4 regions of the Sporosarcina sp. FSL W7-1349 genome follow, and region 4 is predicted to be linked to each of the others. Evidence: riboswitches for the same ligand, from Rfam matches in the RefSeq annotation. Region 4 holds a riboswitch; each other region holds the start of a gene.

What was found. A riboswitch is a leader RNA that binds a small molecule or an ion and turns the genes downstream of it on or off. The one in region 4 is predicted to bind S-adenosylmethionine.
Region 1: another riboswitch for S-adenosylmethionine. It lies ahead of metK (methionine adenosyltransferase); the one in region 4 lies ahead of MKY41_RS12730 (O-acetylhomoserine aminocarboxypropyltransferase/cysteine synthase family protein).
Region 2: another riboswitch for S-adenosylmethionine. It lies ahead of MKY41_RS17045 (bifunctional homocysteine S-methyltransferase/methylenetetrahydrofolate reductase); the one in region 4 lies ahead of MKY41_RS12730 (O-acetylhomoserine aminocarboxypropyltransferase/cysteine synthase family protein).
Region 3: another riboswitch for S-adenosylmethionine. It lies ahead of MKY41_RS00525 (methionine ABC transporter ATP-binding protein); the one in region 4 lies ahead of MKY41_RS12730 (O-acetylhomoserine aminocarboxypropyltransferase/cysteine synthase family protein).

What each region holds. Positions count from the first base shown of each region.
Region 1 covers NZ_JBBOOK010000003.1:305,424-309,269, forward strand. Annotated here, with positions in the region: gene MKY41_RS20090 (alpha/beta hydrolase family protein) at 1-111, shown strand, start outside; gene pckA (phosphoenolpyruvate carboxykinase (ATP)) at 187-1,773, opposite strand; SAM riboswitch class I at 1,956-2,075, shown strand; gene metK (methionine adenosyltransferase) at 2,266-3,471, shown strand; gene MKY41_RS20105 (gamma carbonic anhydrase) at 3,795-3,846, opposite strand, start outside.
Region 2 covers NZ_JBBOOK010000002.1:617,901-621,746, reverse strand. Annotated here, with positions in the region: gene MKY41_RS17045 (bifunctional homocysteine S-methyltransferase/methylenetetrahydrofolate reductase) at 1-1,374, opposite strand, end outside; SAM riboswitch class I at 1,455-1,559, opposite strand; gene MKY41_RS17040 (histidine kinase) at 1,748-1,933, shown strand; gene MKY41_RS17035 (biotin transporter BioY) at 2,138-2,731, shown strand; gene bioB (biotin synthase BioB) at 2,732-3,736, shown strand.
Region 3 covers NZ_JBBOOK010000001.1:95,789-99,634, forward strand. Annotated here, with positions in the region: gene MKY41_RS00520 (pyridoxal phosphate-dependent aminotransferase) at 1-1,082, opposite strand, end outside; SAM riboswitch class I at 1,229-1,337, shown strand; gene MKY41_RS00525 (methionine ABC transporter ATP-binding protein) at 1,518-2,525, shown strand; gene MKY41_RS00530 (methionine ABC transporter permease) at 2,522-3,190, shown strand; gene MKY41_RS00535 (MetQ/NlpA family ABC transporter substrate-binding protein) at 3,207-3,846, shown strand, end outside.
Region 4 covers NZ_JBBOOK010000001.1:2,578,890-2,582,735, forward strand. Annotated here, with positions in the region: gene MKY41_RS12725 (phenylacetate--CoA ligase family protein) at 1-993, opposite strand, end outside; gene MKY41_RS12730 (O-acetylhomoserine aminocarboxypropyltransferase/cysteine synthase family protein) at 1,371-2,660, opposite strand; SAM riboswitch class I at 2,903-3,018, opposite strand; gene MKY41_RS12735 (glycerol-3-phosphate acyltransferase) at 3,163-3,795, shown strand.

The DNA of each region.
Region 1 (3,846 bases), on a different contig from region 4:
AAGCCGTACGATACTTGGTATTTCCCTGACTATACCCACTATTTCCCGCCTGCCATCAATGCGAAAACCGTCCGGGACGCCTGTCTCTGGATGAAAGAACAGACCGTTTAAGGTGCCTGTGGACGACCAATAAAACAGGTACCAAAAAACCCCAGGTATGATTTCATACCTGGGGTCGCGTATTTATTAGGCGATCGGTCCGCCTTTTTGGACGATATCCTCTGACACATGACCGAATTTTTTGAAGTTCTCACGGAAAAGTCCCGCCAATTCTGATGCCTTTTCATCATAAGCCGCTGAATCCGCCCAAGCGTTGCGTGGGTTCAATACCTCGCTCGGAACGCCTTCGATGGCAACCGGCATTTGGAGTCCGAAGATTTCATTCGTTTCGGTTTCCACATCGTTCAGTTTGCCCGCCAATGCTGCGCGGACCATCGCACGTGTATATTTCAGATCCATCCGTTTCCCAACGCCGTAGACGCCGCCAGTCCAGCCTGTGTTGACCAGAAAGACTTGTGCGTTGTGCTCGTCGATTTTATTTCCTAGCATTTCCGCATAGACCATCGCTGGAAGCGGTAGGAACGGTGATCCGAAGCATGTGGAGAATGTTGCTTCCGGAGAAGTGATGCCACGCTCTGTACCTGCCAATTTAGAAGTGAATCCGCTAAGGAAGTGGTACATCGCTTGTTCCTTCGTCAATTTTGAAATCGGAGGCAATACGCCGAATGCATCCGCCGTCAAGAAGACGATGGTTTTCGGGTGGCCTGCGACAGACGGCATGACAATATTCTCGATATTCTGAATCGGGTAAGCTGCACGCGTGTTTTCCGTCAACGAGTTATCATCGTAATCCGGAATGCGTGTATCTTCGTCGATAACGACGTTTTCCAGAACTGAACCGAATTTGATCGCACCGAAGATTTCCGGCTCTTTTTCTTCGGACAAGTTGATGCATTTTGCATAGCATCCGCCTTCGATGTTGAAGACGCCATTATCGGACCAACCGTGCTCATCGTCACCGATCAGCTTGCGGTCAGCATCCGCTGAAAGTGTCGTTTTCCCTGTGCCGGAAAGGCCGAAGAATAGGGCAACATCGCCTGCTTCGCCGACGTTCGCCGAGCAGTGCATCGGAAGGACACCTTGTTCAGGAAGAAGGTAGTTCATGATGGAGAAGATGGATTTTTTCATTTCCCCAGCATATTCCGTACCACCGATCAAAACAATGCGCTTTTCAAGTGAAACGATGATGAAAGTCTCAGAATGAGTACCGTCTACAGCCGGATCTGCTTTGAATGAAGGAGCCGCCAGAATGGTGAACTGGGCTTCGTGCGTTTTCAATTCTTCTTCCGTCGGACGGATGAACAATTGGTGGACGAAGAGGTTCTGCCATGCATATTCGTTGACGACTTGGATAGCCAAGCGAGAGTCCTTATCTGCACCTGCAAATCCTTTGAAAACGAAAAGCTCATCCTTTTTGGAAAGGTGATCCAGCACTTTCGTATATAAGGAATCGAAAATTTCGGAGGAAATCGGCCGGTTCACTTTGCCCCAGTCAATTTTGTCTTTGGAAGACGCTTCCTCGACGATATACTTATCTTCCGGGGAACGTCCTGTATATTTTCCTGTCCGCGCAGTGATGGCTCCGTCTGCTGTAAGCTGAGCCTCTCCACGGGAAGTCGCCTTTTCGACCAGTTGTGGCACCGAAAGCTGGATGTTTACATTTTCTCCTGCAAGAAGATTTTTTAGTGCATCGCCAATTTTCGCTGAAATCATAATGTAAGTACCGTCCTTTGCATATAATCCCTAAATTTTTGGGTGTCCATCACAATTCACGAATAGTATAACACATTACCAATAATAATCTACACTAATTTGCAACCTCAATGAATTAGACACAATTGCCATACATTGTTGACAAGGAAGAAAAAATTTCGTAGCATAGGTATGAACGGATACTCTTATCCCGAGCTGGTGGAGGGGTCAGGCCCTATGAAACCCGGCAACCTGCAAAGACATAATCGTCTGCGAGAAGGTGCCAAACCTGGACCAAGGTAAAATTCCTTGAACGATAAGAGTGAAAGGTGCTTTTCGAAATCATGCCTTTCCTCATGTTTTTACGTGAGTGAAGGGCTTTTTTTATTAGATTGCCCTTTATCCCTCGTGTTAAAGCTCGAAATGGCTTAAAGTTTGTACTTCATTCTGGACAAACTTAACATGGGACTTATGAGTACCGTATCAATCTCGTAGGATATAGGAGGAAATTGTATGTCAAACCGTAAATTGTTCACGTCAGAATCTGTAACCGAGGGCCATCCGGATAAAATGTGCGATCAGATTTCGGACGCTATCCTCGACGCCATCTTAAAGGAAGATGCGAATGCACGGGTGGCTTGCGAAACAACAATCACGACCGGGCTAGTCTTGGTCACAGGTGAAATTACGACAACTACGTATGTGGATATTCCGAAAGTGGTACGGGAAACGGTGAAGGGAATCGGATATACACGCGCGAAATTCGGATTCGACTGGGAAACATCGGCGGTTCTCACTTCCATCGATGAGCAATCTCCTGAAATTGCAGCAGGAGTTGACCAAGCATTGGAAGCACGGGAAGGGACGATGACGGACGAAGAGTTAGAAGCAATTGGGGCAGGAGACCAAGGTCTCATGTTCGGATTTGCTTGTAATGAAACACCGGAATTAATGCCTTTGCCGATCAGTTTGGCACATAAATTGTCACGTCGCCTGTCCGAAGTGCGCAAAGAGGAAATCCTCCCTTATTTGCGTCCGGACGGAAAAACACAAGTGACAGTGGAATACGATGAGGAGAATAAACCGGTACGGATCGACACGATCGTCATCTCGACGCAGCATCATCCAGAAGTGACCATTGAGCAGATCACCCGGGATATGAAAGAAGTCGTCATCGGTGCGGTCGTTCCGGAAGAGTTGTTGGATGAAGACACAAAATATTTCATTAATCCATCCGGAAGATTTGTCATCGGGGGCCCTCAAGGGGATGCGGGTCTGACAGGCCGAAAAATCATCGTCGATACATACGGCGGCTATGCGCGGCACGGCGGCGGTGCGTTTTCAGGGAAAGACGCGACGAAAGTTGACCGCTCTGCCTCCTATGCGGCACGGTATGTAGCGAAAAACATTGTGGCGGCAGATTTGGCGGATCGTTGTGAAGTACAACTGGCTTACGCAATCGGAGTGGCTAAACCGGTCTCGATCAATGTTGATACATTTGGCACCGGTAAAATTGAAGAGAGCAAATTAGTGGACTTGGTACGAGAGTTGTTCGACCTGCGTCCGGCCGGCATTATTAAAATGCTCGACCTGCGCCGCCCAATTTATCAGCAAACGGCGGCATACGGACATTTCGGACGTACCGATATCGAATTGCCATGGGAACAGACGGATAAAGCGAATGCGCTCAGGGAGTTGGCGGAGCGCGTGATTGGATGATTGAATGATTAAAGGAAGGGCGCCCGAAAATGGCGGCCTTCCTTTTGGATTTTGCGAAGCGCTGATACTGTACTCTCACGCTATAACTCTCATCAATCTTTGATGTATTGAGTCAAGTGCTGATAACCCGCGCCATATGCTGATATTTTGCTCCAATGACTGATACTTCATTTCAAACGCTGATACATTGCATCAACAGCCGATACTTAGATCCACTTGCTGATAGTTTGTGCCAAGCGCTGTTATCTTACACCGAACCCTGATACCTCAATCCAAGCGCCAAACTTTATCTTTTCAATTGCCCTCAGCTTCATTCCACCCAATCAGTTTTGCAAACTCTTATAATACTGCCCTTTCTCCGCGTATTCCCGGACG
Region 2 (3,846 bases), on a different contig from region 4:
TTTCTTCTTCAGCGGTTTGCCGGAGAAGGAAATCCCTTCATTCAACTGCTTGATCAGTTGTGTTAATTCCATACTGTTGACGTCGTAGACATTGGTTGCACCCGGGAAGTCGCCCACTTTCGTCGGGTCTCCCGTAACGGCTAGAATATCTTGGATATCGAGCGCATCCAGCCCCATCAAATGTGATTGTAAGCCGATCAGGTTACGGTCACGGCATGTAATATGGATGAGCGGCCGGATGTTGTACTGTTGTTTCAAGATTGCGCCCATTGCAACATTGCTGATCCGCGGCGAGGCGAGCGAGTTATCGGCCATTGTGATGGCATCGACACCTGCTTCGTTCAGCAAGTTGGCACCTTCGACGAATTTTTCAATTTCTAGTGTCCGCGGCGTGTCGAGTTCGACGATGACAGACCGCTCCCGCTTCACTTTTTCGTGGATCGGTTCGTTGACAGCCGGTTTTGCTTCCCGGATGACGACCGGTTTCTGCTGTTTCACTTCTTTCGCCACGACTGGCGCCAGTCCGGCGAGCTGTTTTTTCGCCGCTTCAATATGCTTCGGTGTCGTACCGCAGCAGCCGCCGATCAAACGGACCCCTTCATTGCGAAGGGACAGGGCGGCCCGGCCGAAATAATCCGCTTCGGATACATAGACGATCCGGCCATCTTCTACGTCAAGAAGGCTCGCATTCGGGTAGGCGGATAAAAATGCCTTCTCCGGCAAAGTGACTTCTTCAAATGCTTGGTTTGTATGGAACGGGCCGAGACGACAGTTGACGCCGACTACATCCGCACCGAGCGCCTCCAATCGATGAAGTGCTTCATTCAAGGAAAGACCGTTTTGCAACACGCCCGGTTCATCCATCGATACTTGGGCGATGATCGGGGTGTCGGTCATAGTGCGAAGCAACTGGACGACAGCGGATAATTCCTCAAAATCGTAATATGTTTCGAGCAAAATTCCATCTGGATCTCCCATCAGCAAATGTTGCGCCTGTTGCTGGACGATCGACTGGATTTCTTGCAAGGTAGCATCGCTTTTCCGGATGCCGCGAATGCCCCCAATCGTACCGAGCACAAACTGTCCGCCGGGAGCCGCCGCTTTCTTCGCAATCTGGATGGCTGCCTCATTGAACTCTTTCACCCGGTCTTCCATGCCATAGCGTGCCAGTTTCAGAGCGTTCGCGCTGTAAGTGTTCGTCTGAATGACGTCTGCTCCCGCCTGGATATAATCTTGGTGGATCTTTTCAATAATTTCAGGCTTTTCAACATTCAATTCTTCATAGCAAAAGTCGATTCCATACGAATAAAGTAGAGTCCCGATGGCACCATCAGCGGTCAGCACATCGGTTTTCAATTTATCTAGCAATGACATGGATTTTGTTCTCCCTTTCTTAATTAAAGTAAAAAAAGCCTTCATTCAGAAAGAAGGCTTTAGACGTGTATATTCACTCCTTCTTATCTTCCAGGCGATTGAGGCCTGCTGGAGGTAGCACCTTGCCGCCCGGCTGGTTGCTGAAGCTTCCCCGGGCCAGTTCCCTCAGCTTCTCTTGATAAGAATCATTATTTTATTTGAATTGTTGAAAACATCGTATCGTTAAAAAGCCCTGACGTCAAGTCTTTTCTGAAAATCCCGAGTAATGTATCGGATTAGGAGGAGTAGGGTCTGTTTTACCAAAAGCGAATTCTGTTCCAGGAGTGTGGTATTATAGAAAGCATCAGAACAAAGCAAGCAGAGGGTGAAATGATTGAGAGCTTTGAAATTTATCATCCCGATTATGTTCGTTGTCGGCGGGTTCAGCTGGATGATGTTGAGTAAAAATTATCAGGAAGTCCCGCCGACATCTCGTGTATTCATTACCATTGGAGCAATGATCGTGAGCGGGGGCATTTCGTTTTTCCTTTTCCCGAAAAATGAAGGAGGAAAAAACTGACGGGTGGCGATAAGCCATCCGTTTTTTTTTTTTTGTCAGGAAATTATTAAATCTTGGCTCGGGGCTAGCTTTCTAATCAGGCATGTTTACGATCAGGCCACTTTTAAGACACTCTATGTGTTAACTATATTTAATATTACATTGACACAAAATGAGTTATATTTTATTCTGATAAAGATAACTGAACGCGGGGGGGTGTGGGAAGTGGGGACAGCAACAGTGAAGTCGAAAAGTGGCATAAGTGCCTTGACGCTTGTGTATAGTGGGATGTTTGCCGCACTGATGATGATCGGTGCCAATATTACGTCGTTTGTACCGTTTCTTGTTATCGGTGGAGTGCCGATCACTTTGCAGACGTTCTTTGCGATTCTCGCCGGGCTTCTACTTGGAAGTCGGATTGGCGCAATTGCGATGACGGTCTATATGTGTATCGGACTCGCAGGGGCACCGGTATTTTCGAAATTCCAAGGCGGATTCGGGTTTATCTTAAATCCGACATTTGGATTTGTCGTGTCCTTCATCTTAACAGCGTATGTAGCAGGGGAAATCGTAGAGAAAAACGGGAAATTGCAAAGGTACATCGTAGCTGCTCTTGCCGCGATGGTGGTCAACTACGTCCTAGGCACGAACTGGTTGTATTTTGCGTATAAGTTCTGGGCAGCGGCCCCAGATGCGTTTACGTATAAAGTAGCTTGGATTTGGATGATGCCGCCGCTGCCAAAAGACATCTTGCTTGCGGTTTTGGCTGGGATTTTCGGTCATCGCATGTATAAGATATTGAAAGTGAGGCATGGATAAATGAGGGATTATAACAAGTTGGCCGAACAAGTGCTGAAGGGCTACCAATTGACGGACGAAGAGGCGCTGGCCATCCTAGACAGTCCAGATGAGGATTTATTGCCGCTTCTGCACGGAGCGTACCAAATTCGCAAACATCACTTCGGGAATAAAGTGAAGCTGAACATGATCATCAATACGAAATCCGGTCTCTGCCCGGAAAACTGCGGCTATTGTGCGCAGTCCATCGTGTCCAAGGCACCTGTTGAGAAATACGCCATGATGAAACAGGAAGAGATCGTGGCGGGCGCCGAGCGCGCAGCTGCAGTCAACGCGGGCACATACTGCATCGTGGCGAGCGGACGCGGGCCGGTTAACAGCGAATTGGAAATTGTCATTGATTCCGTAAAGGAAATCAAGTCAAGACATCAAGACATGACGATCTGCGCATGCCTCGGCATCCTAAAGCCGGAGCAGGCGGTACGGCTGAAAGAAGCTGGCGTCGACCGATACAATCACAATTTGAACACATCCGCCAATCATCATGAGAACATCACGACTTCGCATACATACGATGATCGGGTAAATACGGTCGGCCTGGCAAAAAACGCGGGCATCTCCCCTTGCTCGGGTGTCATCGTCGGGATGCGCGAAACGAAAGAAGACGTTGTTTCGATGGCACGCAGCCTTCATGCGCTCGACGCCGATTCAATCCCGGTGAATTTCCTCCATGCAGTGGAGGGGACACCGCTCGGCGGGACGGATGAATTAAACCCGCGCTATTGCTTGAAAGTATTAAGTCTGTTCCGCTTCATCAATCCTTCGAAGGAAATCCGGATTTCCGGAGGCCGCGAAGTAAACTTGCGCAGCTTGCAACCGCTGGGACTCTACGCGGCGAATTCGATTTTCATCGGGGATTATTTGACGACAGAAGGGCAAGAAAGCGACCGCGATCGCCAAATGCTCGAAGATCTTGGCTTTGAAGTGGACTTGGAACCATTGAATAGAGAACCTGTTTCGGTTTGATTAAACGAAGGGACTTCCTGATCGAGGGAGTCCTTTTTCGTATACGGCGCCATTTGCAGTGCTGATCCCGCATTAATTCAAAATCCGGTGTCGGGATTTATATGCCTTTG
Region 3 (3,846 bases), 2.5 Mb from region 4:
CCTTCTCCGTGCTCCCCGAACCCATTGCCCGGCGAGACGGCGACATCAGCTTTGGAAAGAAGAAGATCTGCGAATTGCTCACTTGTGTAGCCTTCCGGAATCGGCAACCAGCCGAAGAACGAGCCTGTCGGCGGTGTAACATCCCATCCGATCCGCCGGCATTCTGCAACGAGGACATCTCGTCGGCTTTCATAGAGTGCCACCAGATCGTCTACACATTGCTGGCTTTCCGTCAATGCTGTGATAGCAGCCCGTTGGACGGCAGGGAAAACGCTCGTGAATAAATGATCTTGCAATAAGTTGATCGCTTCCACGATTTCCGCATTCCCAATTGCAAATCCGACTCTCCAGCCTGCCATATTGTACATTTTGGATAGCGAAAGCATCTCGATGCCGACGTCTTTCGCTCCTTCTGCCTGCAGGTAGCTGATCGGTTTCTTTCCGTCAAACCCGATGGAACCGTAGGCAAAATCATTCAACACGTAAATGTCATGTTCCTTGGCAAATGCGACCGTTTCCTCAAAAAACGGGAGGGTGGCAGTCACGCCTGTCGGGTTGCTCGGGTAGTTCAAATACATCAATTTCGCTTCTTGTTTTTGACGGTCGGACAAGTTGCTGAAATCCGGGAAGAAGCCGTTTTTTTCGAGAAGCGGCATCGTTTCATAGCGAATGCCCGCCAAGCTCACACCCGACAGATAGTCCGGGTAGCCTGGGTCGGGAAGGAGCAATAATTCCCCTTCATTCATGATGGCAAGCGGTAATTCGACCACTCCGATTTTTGTTCCCCCGAGGACAGCCACTTCGGTTTCCGGGTCGACTGACACATCGAACTCCCGCTTGTAAAAGTCGGCCGCCGCCTGACGGAGTTCCTTCGTTCCCCGGAATGGGGAATAGCCGTGAGTCGCCGGATCTTCCGCCGCTTCCTGCAACGCTTTGACAATATGGGGAGGGGTTGGCTGGTCGGGGTTGCCGCGGCCTAGATTAATAACGTCCCGGCCTTCCGCCTGTGCTGCCTCGACTTTCCCAATTAATTCGGTAAAAAAATGCGGGGGTAATGCTTTCAATCGATTTGAAATCGCCATTCTTTTTCCTCTTTTCTCATTCATTCTATTGAATAGTATACATACAATACGAGACCGCCTGCAATCACATAGAATAATGTCAAAATAACTTGACTCTTTTTTAAAATGGGCTTATGATAAGCCTTGGGTTTCTAAATAAATAACAACTCTTATCCAGAGCGACCGAGGGAAAGGCCCGATGACGTCCAGCAACCCCTTGCAATCAAGGAAGGTGCCAAGTCCTACAGAGTGTAATTTCATTCTGAGAGATAAGCTGATATAGTTCAGTGCTTCTTTCGTTGATGAAATGGAAGAAGTTTTTTATTTTTATTTTTATTCAACGAGTGTTGAATAATAATATAGCCTCCGGCGGATGTCGCAGATTTCGAGCCTCGATTCAAAATCTGAACACAATTACGCCAAGGCGTAATTGATTTGCAGAAAGAGGAGAGCCACATGATCCGGATTGAAAATCTGACAAAAGAATATAGGACGAAGGCTGGCATTGTAAAAGGCGTGGATGATGTCTCCCTCGACATCAATACAGGCGAGATATTCGGCATCGTCGGTTATTCAGGAGCGGGAAAGAGCTCATTACTCCGCTGCATGAATCTGTTAGAAAAACCGACTAAAGGGACCATTTTAGTTAATGATGTAAACTTGGTGAAGCTGAAAGGGAAGAAATTGCGGCAAGCCCGACTAAAAATCGGAATGATCTTCCAGCATTTCTACCTCATCAGCCAGAAGACGGTCTATGAAAATATTGCCTTTGCACTGCAAGCGGCCAAAACTCCGGGAAACCAAGTGGAGGCACGGGTCACCGAATTGCTTGAGATGGTCGGCTTGGCGGATAAACGGGACGTCTATCCCGCTCAGCTAAGCGGCGGACAGAAACAGCGGGTCGGCATTGCCCGAGCGCTCGCTAATAATCCATCCGTATTGCTTTGCGACGAAGCGACATCTGCGCTGGACCCGAACACGACGACATCGATTTTGCGGTTGCTGAAAAAAATCAATCGGGAATTGGGCATCACGATCGTATTGATTACTCATGAAATGAATGTCGTGAAGGAAATTTGCGATCGGATGGCGATTATGCAGGACGGAAAAGTGATCGAAGAAGGACAAGTGTATGACATTTTCTCCGATCCAAAACAGCCGTTGACGAAAGAGTTCATCAGCAGTGTGGTTTCATTTGACGTGCCGCAAGCGATTTTGGAGACATGCACCGGGACATTGGTCAAGGTGAAATTCAAAGGGGACGTCGCCGTGAAGAGCGTCATTTCCGATACGATGCAACATTTCCATGTCAAAGGGAACTTCCTGCACGGCTCTATTGAGTATATTCAAGAAATGCCGCTCGGCACTTTCCTCATGGAGTTGCAGGGTGAACCGAATGAAATCCAGAAAGCGATCGACTTTATGGTCGGACAAGAGGCAAACGTGGAGGTGCTGGAGAAATGATTGATGTGCCACATATCATCGAGATGATGCCCGATATTACGAAAGCATTTGGCGAAACGCTCTATATGATCGGTATTTCGCTGGCCATCGCGGTTATCATCGGGCTTCCTTTGGGTGTTCTGCTCTTCGTCACAGACAAAGGTTTATTCCTTGAAAACCGGCTGATCAATTCCACTTTCGGTTTTGTCGTCAATATGGTGCGGTCAATCCCGTTCATTATATTGCTCGTGGCATTGATTCCATTAACTCAATTGATTGTCGGGAAAATCATCGGCCCGGGCGCGGCTAGTGTCTCCCTTTCGGCAGCGGCCATCCCGTTTTTCGCACGGATTGTCGAAACGTCCATGCGGGAAATCGACAAAGGGGTCATCGAGGCAGCGATCGCTATGGGGGCTTCCCCTTGGATGATCATCCGGAATGTTCTTTTGCCTGAAGCAAAGTCGAGCATTGTCCAAGGGATTACGTTGACAGTCATCAGTCTCGTTGCCTATTCCGCCATGGCGGGATTTGTCGGTGGAGGAGGGATCGGGGACTTGGCGATCCGGTTCGGGTATTACCGATATGACGATTCCATCATGATCGTAACAGTCGCCATACTCATCATATTAGTGCAGTTGATCCAATTTACGGGAGATCGGGTTTCAAAAGCTATAGATAAACGATAATTAGGGAGAGAAGAAGATGAAAAAGTTTTTATTGACTCTATTTGCCGTTGTGCTGGCAGCGGCTCTTGCTGCTTGTGGCGGGAAAGAGAAAGCGGAAAATGCAGATGATTCAGCAGCAACAGAAGAAAGCAAAACATTGACATTCGGTGCTACGGCAGGTCCATATAGTGATATGTTGAAAAAAGCAATCATTCCGGGCCTTGAAGAAAAAGGCTATAAAGTGGAAGTTACAGAATTCAGTGACTATATCCAGCCGAACAATGCGTTGAACAGCGGCGATATCGATGCGAACCTATTCCAGCATATCGTCTACCTGGAAAACTTTGCTCAAGAAAACAATATGGATTTGACGGATTTGATTGTCGTCCCGACTGCTCCACTCGGCATTTACTCAAACAAATACAAATCATTGGATGAAATCGAAGATGGGGCTTCCATCACGATTCCTAACGACCCTGTCAATGCGGCGAGAACATTGATCGTGCTGGAAGCGAACGGTCTTGTCAAAATGAATCCGGATATCGAACCGTTGAAAGCATCTGAAAAAGATGTCGTCGAAAACCCGAAAAACTTGGTCATCCAGCCACTCGAGGCAGGACAATTGCCACGTTCTGTGGATAGTGCCGATCTTGCAGCTGTTCCAGGAAACTTTGCGA
Region 4 (3,846 bases):
AATCAACATATCGTCCGTACGGCCTTTCACACGGGACATCCGAGTTGTCGTACGGCCACATTTACATTTTTCGCGAGTAATGGAAGAGATATCACCTGTACGGTAACGGATGACTGGTAACGCTTCCTTTTGAAGACTAGTAAAGACGACTTCTCCATCTTCGCCATCCGGTACTGGTTGAAGTGTGTCCGGATTAATAATTTCGATTAGGAAATGATCTTCTGCTACATGCAGCCCGTCTTGCGCTTCATGACATTCCACGGCGACGCCCGGTCCCATGATTTCACTTAGGCCATAAATATCAACTGCTTTAATATCCAATTTCTCTTCAAGAGTCGCACGCATTTCTTCAGACCAAGCTTCCGCACCGAAAATACCGTACTTCAATTCGGTCTCACGTGGGTTCATGCCCAGATCTTCCATCTTTTCAACGATACTTAAAATGTAAGATGGCGTACCACAGATCCCTCTAGGCTTCAAGTCGTTAATAAGTGTAATTTGGCGCTCTGTATTTCCTCCCGAAATCGGAACCGTCGCAACACCCAGTTCGTCAGCACCTTGATGAAGGCCCAGTCCGCCCGTAAACAATCCATATCCGTATGCGTTATGGAAGACATCCGATTTTTGACCGCCCGCCGCAACGAGTGCTCTAGCTACGATTACTCCCCAGTTTTTCAAGTCCTGTTCGGTGTAGCCGACAATTGTAGGCTTTCCACTTGTCCCGGAAGAACCATGGATACGGGTTACCTCTTCAATCGGCACAGCGAATAGTCCGTATGGATATTGGTCACGGAAATCTTTCTTGATCGTGAAAGGAAGTTTTACAATATCATCTATAGATTGAATGTCCTCTGGCTTGATACCTAGTTCATCAAATTTCTTTTTGTAAAATTCCACATTCTCATAGACACTTTTCACAGTTGACTGCAGACCGCTCAACTGCCACTCTTCCATCTGAGTGCGTGAGGCTGATTCAATTTCTGGATTATACATAATAGCCTTTCCTCCCAATTGCATAGTAGTTTAGTTGCAATTAATATAACAAATAATAAACGAATTCACGTTTATCTGTAATATAAACATTAGATTAATACATATTTTATATAAAGTCAATACTAATTTCTGATAATTCACTACTGAAAGTTGCGGTTTGGAAGCTCTTTCATTATGGTTTTGAGCTATTTTTTACTTGTTTGCAAATCCAATAGCTTTGAAAATGAATCCAAATAACCCCATCCGAAGACGAATAAAATGATAGTCCTACATACCTATTTTTCTATTAATAAGTTATACTCATATAATTATAAATGCTTTAAATAACCAAAATAAAAGAGCAATTTCGAATGGGAAATCGCTCTTTTGGTTGGTTATCAAGCTTCTTCAACTGTCGCTTTTTCGATGGCTTGTTTCAAGTCAGCAATAATATCGTCTGCCGATTCCAATCCGACAGATAGACGGATGAGTTCTTCTGTAACTCCGGAGGTAATCAGATCTTCTGCGCTCAATTGTTGATGAGTCGTCGAAGCAGGATGAATAATAAGAGATTTTGCGTCCCCCACATTGGCTACATGTGACCAGATGTTCACGTTGTCGATCACTTTCCGTCCTGCTTCACGGCCGCCCTTGATGCCGAATACAATAATAGAACCCGCACCGTGTTTTAAATACTTTTTCGCTGCCCCATAGGATGGATGATCTTCCAACCCTGTATAGGTCACCCATTCGACGGAAGGATGCTCTTGCAGGAATTCCGCTACTTTCAGTGCGTTTTCATTATGTCTCGTCACACGCAGATGAAGTGTTTCTAATCCTTGCAGGAAGTTGAATGCACTGTCCGGATCCAAGCAAGGTCCGAAATCACGCAGCAGTTGTACACGCAGTTTCGTTGCAAATGCGGCGCCTGCCGTATCGATGCCATAGCGGAGTCCGTGATAGGTTTCATCCGGTTCTGTGAATCCAGGGAATTTGCCTTTCGTCCAATCGAATTTTCCCGCATCGACCGCTACGCCGCCGATAGTCGTGCCATGACCGCCAATCCATTTTGTAGCCGAATGAATGATGACGTCCGCTCCGAATTCAGCCGGATTGCAACCGTAAGGGGAAGCAAATGTATTGTCGATCAATAGCGGAATATCATTCTCATGCGCAATGTTCGCCACCGCTTCGATATCCAAGACGTGGAGACTCGGGTTACCGATCGTTTCAGCAAACAATGCTTTCGTTTTATCGGTTATAGCCTCACGGAAGTTTTCAGGGTCAGTTGCATCGACAAATTTCACGTTAATGCCGTAGCGCGGTAATGTGACGGCGAATAGATTGTATGTTCCGCCATAGAGATTGCCTGCCGCAACAATTTCATCTCCCGCACCTGCAATATTCATAACGGAGAACGCGATGGCCGCCATCCCGGAGGATAGTGCAACCGCTGCGGAACCGCCTTCCAAAAGAGCAATCCTCTCTTCAAAGACCGATACAGTCGGGTTTGTAATACGTGTATAAATATTGCCTGCTTCTTGAAGGCCAAACAGATTTTGTGCATGCTCCGTGTCACGGAAGACATAAGAAGTCGTACGATGGATCGGCAACGCGCGGGATCCCGTTACCGGATCAGGCTTCTGACCGCCATGCAGTAAAAGTGTTTCAGGATGCAAACTTGACATAATTGATTACCTCCAAAAGTGTAGTGGTTTAGATGGAATTACAGGCACGGCAGGGTTCGGAAACAATTGATGCAATTGATTTCTGATTCTTCTCGAGCTTGCTCGAAAAGCTCTTCTAAAGATCTATGACGATATCCGCCGCAGGCTTGTTCTAAATCCAGTAGCTGTTTTAACACCTGCTAGATTTAGATAAAATAAAACCCCCTTCGCTTAAGAAGAGGGTTAGGCTTTCGCTATTCCTCCCCTTATCTTTCAGATCGTTTGCACGAATCTGTAGGAAGTAGCACCTTAACAAGTGGTTGACTTGCCGGTTGCCGGGCATCGCAGGGCCTAGTCCCTCCGCCGCTCTTGATAAGAGTTGTGTAGATTTCAGTTTTCCATCTTGTGAAACAGTATAGAGGTTGCTCGGTTTCTTTGTCAAGAGTTTGTTGGAAAATTTCTGAAACTTGTGCTTAATTAAAGATGCTATACTCTAGATATACCGATTATGGGGGAATTTTTTATGGGTATTTGGTTATTCGGAATCTTACTATGGGGATATGCCATCGGATGCTTGCATGGATCGGTTGTTGCTCAAAAGCTATCCGGAGTCAATTTGAAAGAGACTGGTGTCAAAAATGCAGGTGCCTCTAACGCCACCATCGTCTTAGGCAAGAAATTCGGCGCGCTTGTTGCTTTGATTGATATCGGGAAAGGCGTGCTGGCCGTCTGGCTCGCAGGCTGGGCTATCGAGTTTGCGGGATTATCCGCAAGCATCGGCTCCGCCTTGTTATTTCTTGCAGGTACAGCAGCGGTCATCGGGCATATCTTCCCGTTCCATATGGGATTCGATGGCGGGAAAGGGACAGCTACACTGATTGGGATTCTGCTCGCCCTTGATTGGAAATTAGGACTTATTGGTCTACTCCTTTTCATCGTAGTCACTTGCATAACGGATTTTATCGTCTTCGGAGTGATGGCGTTATACGTCGTCCTTCTTTTCACTGCTTTCTGGATCGGCGGTGTTTGGGAAGTCGGCTTGGCCGCGCTGTTGTTCCTTTTGGCTATTTGGAAGCATCTTGAAAACTTTAAACGTCTGCGAAATGGACAGGAAAACCGGGTTTCAGCCGTATTTAAAAAGAAAAAAACGGTATAGAAACCAATTCGGCCTTCCCAGACTTGATAAATCGAAATAAGTATGGTAGGT